Granulosicoccus antarcticus IMCC3135: one gene and its partners. The protein of the gene in region 1 interacts with the protein of each later gene in a pairwise test. Links are inferred from orthologs where the notes say so. Each region holds a gene or a part of one and is shown on either strand. Other genes may lie near its edges.

Region 1 (3,126 bases):
ATGCTGACGCCCTTCTTGAAATAACAGACGAGGATCGAAAAACTCAATCCTCGCCATAGCCGTGCTTATTGAAACCTGGCTTTAGCCGCGTGTTCCGAACTCAGGGTAGGCTTCTATGCCGCATTCTGAGATATCAACACCTTCGTACTCTTCTTCCTCGCTGACGCGGATTCCGAATACCATCTTGATGATGCCCCAAACGATCAGGCTGGTGATGAATGTCCAGGCGAAGATCGAGGCCATACCCAGCGCCTGAACTCCGAACGATGCATCCGTATTGCTTAAAGGTACGACCATCAGGCCGAAGATACCCACTACGCCGTGAACAGAGATTGCGCCGACAGGATCGTCAATCTTCAAACGATCAAGCGAGATGATGGAGAACACCACCAGTACACCGGCAACCGCTCCAATGGCAGTGGCCAGTAGTGGTGATGGTGCGAGTGGCTCAGCCGTGATAGCAACCAGTCCGGCCAAAGCGCCATTGAGTGCCATGGTCAGATCCGCCTTGCCCCAGATCATGCGGACAACAAGCAGTGCGGCAACAACACCACCCGCAGCTGACATGTTGGTGTTGACAAAGATGGCCGCTACAGCATTGGCATCACCGAAGTTGGAGATCTTGAGCTGCGAGCCGCCGTTGAAGCCAAACCAGCCCATCCACAAGATGAAAGTGCCCAGAGTTGCCATGGGCATGTTTGCACCAGGAATTGGTACCACTGCGCCGTTAGCACCATATTTGCCTTTTCTGGCGCCCAGCAGCAGAACGCCTGCCAGAGCCGCGGTCGCACCGCACAAATGGACCACACCGGAACCAGCAAAATCCTGGAAGCCAGCTGCGTTGAGCCAGCCGCCGCCCCATTTCCAGAAGCCCTGGATAGGGTAGATAAACGCAGTAAAGACAGCAGCAAACAGCAGGAAGGACCAGAGTTTCATGCGTTCGGCGACTGCACCAGAAACGATAGACATGCCGGCTGCTACAAACACAACCTGGAAGAAGAAGTCAGACCGGGCAGAGTAGTAAGGAGCATCCTCACCGCCAGCCTGAAAGACGTCAGCCGCATTCTCGGCACCGAGCAGGAAGCTCAGTACTGGCATGTAGCCGCCTTCGTAATCGGCACCGGGGTACATGACGTTGTAGCCGACGAACATGAACATGATGCAGGCCAGTGCGTACAGCACGATGTTTTTGGTCAGGATTTCAGTGGTGTTCTTGGCACGGACAAGGCCGGCTTCGAGCATGGCAAATCCTGCTGCCATCCACATGACCAGGGCACCTGCCATAAGGAAGTAAAAGGTATCGAGCGCGTAGCTCAGTTCAGCTAGTTGTTCCATTGGATAGTTTTCTCTCTACTATTTTTATGTGATCTGTTGGTGCCTTAAAGCGCGACAGGTCCGGTTTCGTTAGTTCGAATACGGATGGCGCTTTCCAGGTTCATGACGAATATTTTGCCGTCGCCGATTTTTCCCGAACCTGCCGCACCCGTGATGGCTTCGATCACAGCGTCCAGTTGAGCATCGTCGATGCCGATTTCGATTTTGGTCTTGGGAATGAAGTCCACCACGTACTCAGCGCCCCGGTACAACTCGGTATGGCCTTTCTGCCGACCGAAGCCTTTGACTTCGGTGACGGTCATGCCTTGTATGCCGATGACAGATAGAGCTTCTCGAACCTCCTCTAGCTTGAAAGGTTTGATAATTGCCGTTACTAATTTCATGGGGCTTTCCACCGCTATTGGTCAAAGATGAGTTAGGAGTTACATCATGCGTGCCATCTATTAAATGTCTTTTTAATCAACAGGATAGAGATTGTAGATGCACCTCTCCATTGAATGGGTGCAACATCTTGGTGCGCTGCTTTCTCAAAAGCGCACTAAATGGGTGCGAAAATGTTGAGTCCGTTTCGATGCATCCAGATACGTTTGAATGTCGTAAGCTGTGCTTCTGGCTACCGATGTCTGTTTTGCCTGGACATCGCACACTTAACTGAATAGAGCGAGACCTGAATCATGATAGATGCGCGTGTTTTTGACGATATTTCCAAATCTCTGGGCAAGCTTCTGCCTCCAGGAGTGTCCGATCTGAAGGAAGACTTCGAGCGCAATGCCAAGTCAGCGGTACAGAGCGCTCTGGGCAATCTGGATTTGGTGACTCGCGAGGAGTTTGATGTTCAAACCGCGGTTCTACGCAAGACGCGCCAGCAGTTAAAGGACCTGGAGGCTCGCATCAGCGAACTCGAACCTGCTGCTGTTGACGTTGACAAATCGAGCACAACTGACTGATGCACTGGCAAGCGTCGATCAAGACGCAGTGAGAGTCTATGGACTCAACAAACCTTTCAGGCAGTGCATGAACAGGGTTATCTCTTCAGCCGTGTTGTACACATTGGGCGATACTCGCAGCATTTGCGTATCGTTATTGAATCCTGGCGAAAATGGCTCGCAATGCTGCCTGTCAGGTAGTTTTGCGATCATGTCGGCTTCCAGCAATCCCTTTTGAACGCGTTGCGTGTAGCTCACCGGAAACTCTATCGCCAGGGTGCCGCTCGGAATGGGGTGTACGGTGATGTTCTCAAGTTGCATATGGCAAGCCTGCTGATGCGCATGAGCAGTCAAGCGGGTGATGTCTTGTTGTCGTTGCGGTATACCGGTATCCAAGGCTTCACGCAGTGCGCTGCCAAGCCCCAGTTGCAACGTGATACTGGCATCAACGGGCTGCAATTGATTGATGCGAAAGCTCGAGGGTAATGACGGTGCTGTCCAGAACAAAGCGGTCGCCTTGGGGCCGCGTAACCATTTACGGCAGGTCGACACAAGGGCGTCGCACCCTAGCTGTGTGACATCGACAGGGATTTGTCCGAGAGCCTGAGCGGCATCGACGATAAACAGACACCCTGTTGGTCTGGGCAGGCGCCCGATAGCCTCGATGGGGTATCTCAGGCCGTGCACACTAGTGACCATGGGGGCATACAGGGCCGCCACGTCTTCATCCAGACAGGCCTGCCACTCATCCAGGTTCGGGGCTTCAAGATCCAGCTCGGGCAGAACCTCGACGGTACAGTCAGTTTGTGCGGCAAGGCTCTGCAACAGTCGAATGTTATCGCCCCATTCGTGTGGAGCCACCAGG
Region 2 (3,284 bases), 6.1 Mb from region 1 along the record:
GGGGGCGCGGGCAAGGTCCCCATCGGCCCTCAATATCTGAGCAGCTGTGGCGAGAATCGCTATACCGTGAACGATGTCTCAGGAAAAAACCATGCCTATATGGACGAATGCCCCGCCCTTGATCAGGGTCAATGAACCATTCATCGGGGTGCAAGACGCCCTCTGAGAGCAAACACTTGCCCAGAGCTCAAGCGTTGCAGATGGTGTGGAAAATGCACACTTCCGCACATGAAAACAACGACTCGCAGACACACAGCGCCCTTGGCAAGGGCAGTATCACTCCTTTCGCTGAGCCTGCTGGCAGTGTTCACGGGCCTGAGCTTTGCTGAAGAAAGTCCGATCTACAAGAGCATCGCCGAGGATGGCTCTACGATCTTTACTGATCAGCCGGCAGCCGATGCCACCATCATCAAGCCACCCCCGCTGAACGTGATGGATGCGGTGGCAACAAAACCGACCACGGCTGGCGCGCCGACATCTGGAGTACAACCGTCAGCGATTATCGAAAACGTGGTTATTGATCAGCCGACGCACCAGCAAACCTTCAATGATCCCAAGGATCCGATCTGGGTACAGTTCAATACCTCACCGGCAAAATCACTACCAACAGGAATCACGGCAAATATCCGGGTTGACGGGATATTGGTGGTGACTGGCAATCGCCATCGCATGCCTATTGATGCCCCGATTCGAGGAGCGCATCAAATTCAGGTACAGCTGGTTGATGAGAGCGGCTCGATCATTGCCGAATCTGAACTTGTCGAAATTTTCGTCAAGCAGCATGTTGCAGGTGGTGTGAATTAACCAAATAGCACCAATTTAGTGCAATACTGAATGCAACAGCACTGAAATGGTGCGGATCATTATTGCTTGATGAAAGCCACCACCTTTTAAGTTGTTGAATAAATTGACTTAAAATTTATCTGGTCACGCAATTCTAACCGCTCCCAAGGGGTGCGTAAATTGCAGATTGTAGACGTGACCATTTATCCTGTGCCCTCAACGGCAACCGAAATCAACCTGCTCGACTCGCTGGCCAGTGCTGTGATAGCGATAGACGATGCAATGCGAATTCGCTATCTGAATAGTTCCGCAGAGCAACTGCTGGGTGTGAGTGCGCGACGCGTAACCAACCAGCGACTGACTCGCGCACTAACCATCCCGGACTCCCTGTTTGCACGCATCCGTGATGCCTTGCTCAGCGGCCAGCCTTTTACTGACCGACAGGTTTCGGTTGAACCGCATGGGCGCGATCCGCAAGTGGTTGATCTGTCCTTGTCCCCGTATCGCCTCAATGAGAAGCGGGTCGGACTCATTATTGAAATCAATACGGTTGATCGTCCGTTGCGCATCGCTCGAGACGAGGCGATGAAAGCACAACAGGAGCACGCGCGTTCTCTGCTGCGCGGCCTGGCTCACGAAATCAAGAACCCGCTGGGTGGACTACGTGGTGCAGCCCAGCTTCTGGATCGACAATTACCCGATCCCGAACTCAGCGAATACACGAAAATCATCATTCGTGAGGCAGATCGGCTGCAAGGCCTGATAGATCGCATGCTAGGACCCACGACTCGCCCCCGCCGCGATGTCGTTAATCTGCATGAGGTACTCGAACACGTACGCAAGATTGTCATTGCAGGCGCCCCGGAAGGCGTCCAGGTGCGCTTCGACTACGACCCAAGCATTCCTGAATGTCTGACCGATCGAGACCGCCTGGTGCAAGTCATTCTGAATATTGCAGGCAACGCTCTGCAGGCCATTGATGCCGCCGGCAAGATCGTCTTTCGTTCACGCATCATCAGTAATTTCACGATCGGAGGCACGCGCCACGCACTGGTTGCCTGCATCCAGATTATCGACAATGGCCACGGCGTGCCAGAAGCACTCATTGATCAAATTTTCTTCCCCATGGTTACTGGCACCGACCACGGCACCGGACTCGGTTTATCCATCGCGCAATCGACGATGAACCAGCTCGGCGGCCTGATCGAATGCACCAGCGAACCGGGCAACACCATTTTCACTGTTCTAATTCCAATGGAGATCGCATGAGCGACGAATACGTCTGGGTCATAGATGATGACCAATCGATCCGCTGGGTACTGGAAAAAACCCTTAAGCAGGCTGGCATGCAGGTTAATGTCTTCGAGTCTGCTGACGAGGCATTGGATGCCATGCGCGGTAATGCACTAGCCCCTGATGCAGTCATCAGTGACATCCGCATGCCAGGTTCGGACGGTCTGTCCCTGCTGGACCAGATGAAACGCACACACCCGGAATTACCGGTACTGATCATGACCGCATTTTCGGATCTGGACAGTACGGTTGCAGCCTTCGAACGCGGCGCTTTCGAATACATACCCAAGCCCTTTGATGTGGACAACGTCATTGAGCAGGTGCGCCGTGCCTGCAACTCCCAGAAAGAACACCGCAACCAGATCAGCGGTGCTGCCGCCAAGGTCAAAGTCGTTCAAAAACCCGATGAGCCACCGGAGCTGATCGGTGATGCACCTGCCATGCAGGATGTCTTCAAGGCGATCGGGCGCCTGTCGCGCTCCAAGATAACCGTATTGATCAATGGTGAGAGCGGCACCGGCAAGGAGCTGATTGCACACGCTTTGCACCGCCACAGCCCTCGTTCCGAACAGCCCTTTGTGGCATTGAACATGGCAGCCATTCCGCACGATCTGATGGAATCAGAATTGTTCGGTCATGAGAAAGGCGCTTTTACCGGAGCTCAGAGCACACGCATCGGTCGTTTCGAACAATCGGACGGTGGCACCCTCTTCCTCGATGAGATCGGCGACATGCCAGCCACATTGCAAACCCGACTGCTGCGAGTACTGGCCGACGGTCAGTTCTATCGTGTCGGTGGCCATACACCCATTACCGTGGATGTCAGAATCATTGCTGCCACTCATCAGGATCTGGAGCAGCTCGTCGAGGACAAGCGCTTTCGCGAAGATTTGTTCCATCGCCTGAACGTTATCCGCATCGAGGCACCACCGCTGCGCGATCGTCGCGAAGATATTCCGCGTCTGCTCAAGCATTTTCTGGCCAAGGCGGCAGAAGAGTTGGGGGAAGAGGCGAAAGTCATGACACCAGCCTTCGAAGCCTATGTCAGCTCATTGAGCTGGCCGGGTAATGTTCGCCAGCTACAGAATACCGCTCACTGGCTGACAGTCATGGCCAGCACCACCGAGCTGACAGCCGAAGATATGCCAGCCCAGGTGCAGGACTCACCCTCGCAGCGTGATGTGGATTGGGAAAGCGGCCTGCGTCAG
Region 3 (3,602 bases), 1.4 Mb from region 1 along the record:
CAACGTTAGGCGATGTAGGCCATGCCATTCAGGAACTCGCAGAAGGCAGACATTACTCAGTAGTACAGGAATACTGTGGGCACGGTATCGGCTCCAGCTTCCACGAAGATCCCCAGGTACTGCATTACGGCAAACCCGGCAAGGGCGTCGAATTGCGCGCTGGCATGACTTTCACCATTGAACCCATGATCAACCAGGGTAAACGCCACGCCAGAGTTCTGGCCGACGGCTGGACAGTCGTAACCAAGGACCGAACACTTTCAGCCCAATGGGAGCATACGGTGCTGGTGACTGAGGATGGCTTCGAGCTACTCACCCTGTCTGACGGGCAGAGCCTCTAGATGTGCCGGCCAGACAATACGATCTCGCCGCACGTCGCATCACGTGACAGCAGAGGCGGCACTGATGCCGCTCCTGCGACTCAGCACCGCTCATGACAACCCTTCCAGGCAGCCCGGCACCACGACCAGCACAATGGGAACAGATAGACTTCCCAACGGTCCGGGACCAGATCATCCGTGCCATTCAAGAACTGATCAACAGCTCCGAGCACTCGACCGATCTCTACAGAAAGGCAATTCAGCTGGGTGGTGATGCCATTCATGAGCAATTTCTGAAAGGCGCGCAAGCCTCCTGCCTGCTCGAATTACGAACCGCCGTCATCGATTACATCCTTCGACACCTCTGGGGTCGACAGGCAGACGCCTTTGATGGCCTGGCACTGGTTGCGGTCGGTGGTTACGGACGCGGGGAATTACACCCTCATTCCGATATCGACATAGCGATACTGCTGCCGAGCCAGCAGAGTGATGAGGACACAGGCGCACGAAATGCCATCCTCAGTGACTGGATCACAGCCCTATGGGATCTGAACCTGGATATAGGCCACAGCGTCCGGACAGTAGCCGACTGCGAGCGAGAGGCCGGTAGCGATATCACTGTCATCACGAACTTGATGGAGGCCAGATTGCTGTGCGGCTGCAATGATCTGTTCAAGGAAATGCAGGAGATCATCCAGCCATCACATATGTGGACTTCTGCCGAATTCTTTGCAGCCAAGGTTGCCGAACAGGAAGAACGACACAAGCGATTCCAGACCAACGCTTATCGCCTGGAACCCAATATCAAAGAGAGCCAGGGCGGGTTGCGCGACTTTCAGACGATCGCCTGGGTGTGTCAGCGACAATTCGGCACCGCTGGCCTCAACGCACTGGTGACACGAGGCCTGCTCGAACCCCAGGAACTGGTCAGGCTCAGAGAAGGCCTTGAGCTTCTGTGGCGCATTCGCTACCTGCTGCATCATGTGAGCAAACGTCGCGAGGATCGACTCCTGTTCGACTACCAGAAGGACATTGCCCATGCCTTTGGCTACCTTGATGACACTGAGAACCGCTCGATAGAGCAACTGATGCAGCGATTTTATCGCTCAGTCATGTCACTGCTGCGCCTCAATGAAATCCTGCTTCAAGGTATCGGCGGCATCATCAGCGGAGTCACGGCAGCATCGGAGATCATTCCGATCAATTCACGCTTCCAGCTCAGGAACGGCTTCCTTGAAGTCACCGGCGACGATGTGTTCATGCACTACCCGCCCGCACTGCTGGAATTGTTCCTGGTCTTTGGCAACACCCCTGAGGCTCTCAATGTCCGCTCGAATACGGTTCGTCTGATCCGGGCCAACCTGCCTTTGATCAATGATCGATTCCGCAGCGACCCCGTGGTGCGCAATCTGTTCGTACAAATCTTCAGCAACCCTCACAAGCTGACACGCACCGTCAGACTCATGAACCGTTATGGAGTGATGGCTGCCTACCTGCCCGCGTTCGACAAGATTGTCGGTCGCATGCAATACGACCTGTTCCATATCTACACGGTCGATGAGCATACCCTCGGTGTCATCCGCAACCTCCGGCGCATGATGCTGCCTCAATTTGCCGATGAAATGCCGCATGGCAGCAGCGTCGCAAAACTGATAAAAAAGCCGTACATACTTTATCTGACCGCACTTTTTCACGACATAGCCAAGGGCCGTGGCGGTGACCATAGTGTCTTGGGCGCCGAAGATGTGAAAGTATTTGCCGCCACTCACGGACTGCCACAGGAAGATGCCGAACTGATGGAGTGGACCGTTCGCAATCACCTGTTAATGTCGATGACCGCACAACGAAAGGATATCGACGATCCTAACGAGCAACTGGAATTCGCTCGCCAGTGCGGTAGCATCGAGCGGCTCAACCACCTCTACCTGCTAACCATTTCCGACATCCGGGCGACCAACCCGGAACTATGGAATTCGTTCAAGCAAAGTCTGCTGCAATCGTTACACCGGCATGCCATGCTGATACTCAAACGTGGCCTCGACAATCCGCTGGATGTGGAAGATGTCATCAATCGCCGGCAGGAACATACTCGAACCCTGCTGGATGACTCACTGGAAAACGATCCTCGCGTCGACATGCTCTGGGCGACCCTGGGAGACGACTACTTCCGGCAGTACCAGGCCGTGGAAATTGCTCGCCATACCGAAATTCTTCTGGCCAACGAGGACACACCGGGACCCCTGGTATCGCTGCGCTACTCCGCCTCTCGCGGCTCAACCGAAATACTCATCTATACCCCTGATGACAAGGCACTGTTCGCACTGATCACGGCAGTCATGGAACGCTTGCAACTGAACATACTGTCAGCAACAATCAATACAACGGCAGGTGGCTTTGCTCTGGATACTTTCCATGTACTGGATGCCACGCAAATGCCCATCGAGGATATCTCGCGTATTGACGAGGTCCGTCAAACGCTAACCTACGAGCTGGGTGTTCCTCGCAACCTGCCAAGACTCGACGTGCAGTATCCATCGCGACGATTGCGCTACTTTTCAGTGTCGACGCAAGTCGAATGCTCCAATGACGAATCAGGCTTCACTGAAGTACATATAACCGCAGCAGACAGACCGGGTATTCTGTCGGGCATTGGCAGAGTACTGATGGGTGCCAACTTCAATGTTCACGCAGCTCGCATCGCCACCCTGGGAGAACGAATCGACGATGTATTCCTGCTATCCAATGAGCACGGAAACTCGCTGACTGCTGCCGAACAACAGACAGTCAGCGAACTACTGCAACAAGAATTGTAGCCCCTCCCCTAAAAGACAGATACGGAGCCCCGACACTTGAACACCACACCCAGCGACACCATCGCCCTTCTGGTTGAGCTTGTCCGACGCAATTCGGTAACACCCGATGACAAGGGTTGCCAGGCAATGATCGGAGAGCGATTGGCTCGACTGGGCTTCGTTCTCGAGTCCATGCCATCTGGAGGGGTCACCAACTTGTGGGCTCGACTGGGAACAGAGGCTCCCCTCTTCGCATTTGCCGGTCATACCGATGTAGTCCCAACGGGCAACGAAGAGGACTGGTCATCACCCCCTTTTGCCGCCGACATCATCGATGATCATCTCGTAGGACGCGGTGCCGCTGACATGAAAGGCGGGGTTGCCGCCATGGTAACCGCGATCGAGCGATTTGTAGAAAGTGGCGCGCACAAGCACGGATCAATCGCCCTGCTCCTCACCAGCGACGAAGAAGGCCCGGCAACGGACGGCA

The links. The genes of interacting proteins can lie anywhere in the genome.
Region 2: the proteins of IMCC3135_RS31260 (region 1) and glnL interact in binary tests that used the Escherichia coli proteins (3 or more experiments, as listed by UniProt). The link is inferred for Granulosicoccus antarcticus IMCC3135 from one-to-one orthologs.
Region 3: the proteins of IMCC3135_RS31260 (region 1) and glnD interact in binary tests that used the Escherichia coli proteins (3 or more experiments, as listed by UniProt). The link is inferred for Granulosicoccus antarcticus IMCC3135 from one-to-one orthologs.

What each region holds. Positions count from the first base shown.
Region 1 is NZ_CP018632.1:7,199,448-7,202,573, reverse strand. The notes cover bases 50-2,804. They hold IMCC3135_RS31260 (P-II family nitrogen regulator), read right to left. Parts: upstream 1,719-2,804; coding sequence 1,380-1,718; downstream 50-1,379. Other genes in these bases: IMCC3135_RS31250 (aminotransferase class V-fold PLP-dependent enzyme), read right to left, coding at 2,319-2,804; IMCC3135_RS31255 (accessory factor UbiK family protein), read left to right, coding at 2,010-2,282; IMCC3135_RS31265 (ammonium transporter), read right to left, coding at 82-1,335. In the rest of the region: more of IMCC3135_RS31250, read right to left, coding at 2,805-3,126. UniProt on the Escherichia coli protein: Involved in the regulation of nitrogen metabolism. Regulates the activity of its targets by protein-protein interaction in response to the nitrogen status of the cell.
Region 2 is NZ_CP018632.1:1,113,393-1,116,676, reverse strand. What follows is about bases 103-3,015. They hold glnL (nitrogen regulation protein NR(II)), read left to right. Parts: upstream 103-978; coding sequence 979-2,052; downstream 2,053-3,015. Other genes in these bases: glnG (nitrogen regulation protein NR(I)), read left to right, coding at 2,049-3,015; IMCC3135_RS04730 (hypothetical protein), read left to right, coding at 229-804; IMCC3135_RS04735 (lysine-2,3-aminomutase-like protein), read left to right, coding at 103-135. In the rest of the region: more of IMCC3135_RS04735, read left to right, coding at 1-102; more of glnG, read left to right, coding at 3,016-3,284.
Region 3 is NZ_CP018632.1:5,808,602-5,812,203, forward strand. What follows is about bases 103-3,333. They hold glnD ([protein-PII] uridylyltransferase), read left to right. Parts: upstream 103-433; coding sequence 434-3,133; downstream 3,134-3,333. Other genes in these bases: map (type I methionyl aminopeptidase), read left to right, coding at 103-341; dapE (succinyl-diaminopimelate desuccinylase), read left to right, coding at 3,170-3,333. In the rest of the region: more of map, read left to right, coding at 1-102; more of dapE, read left to right, coding at 3,334-3,602.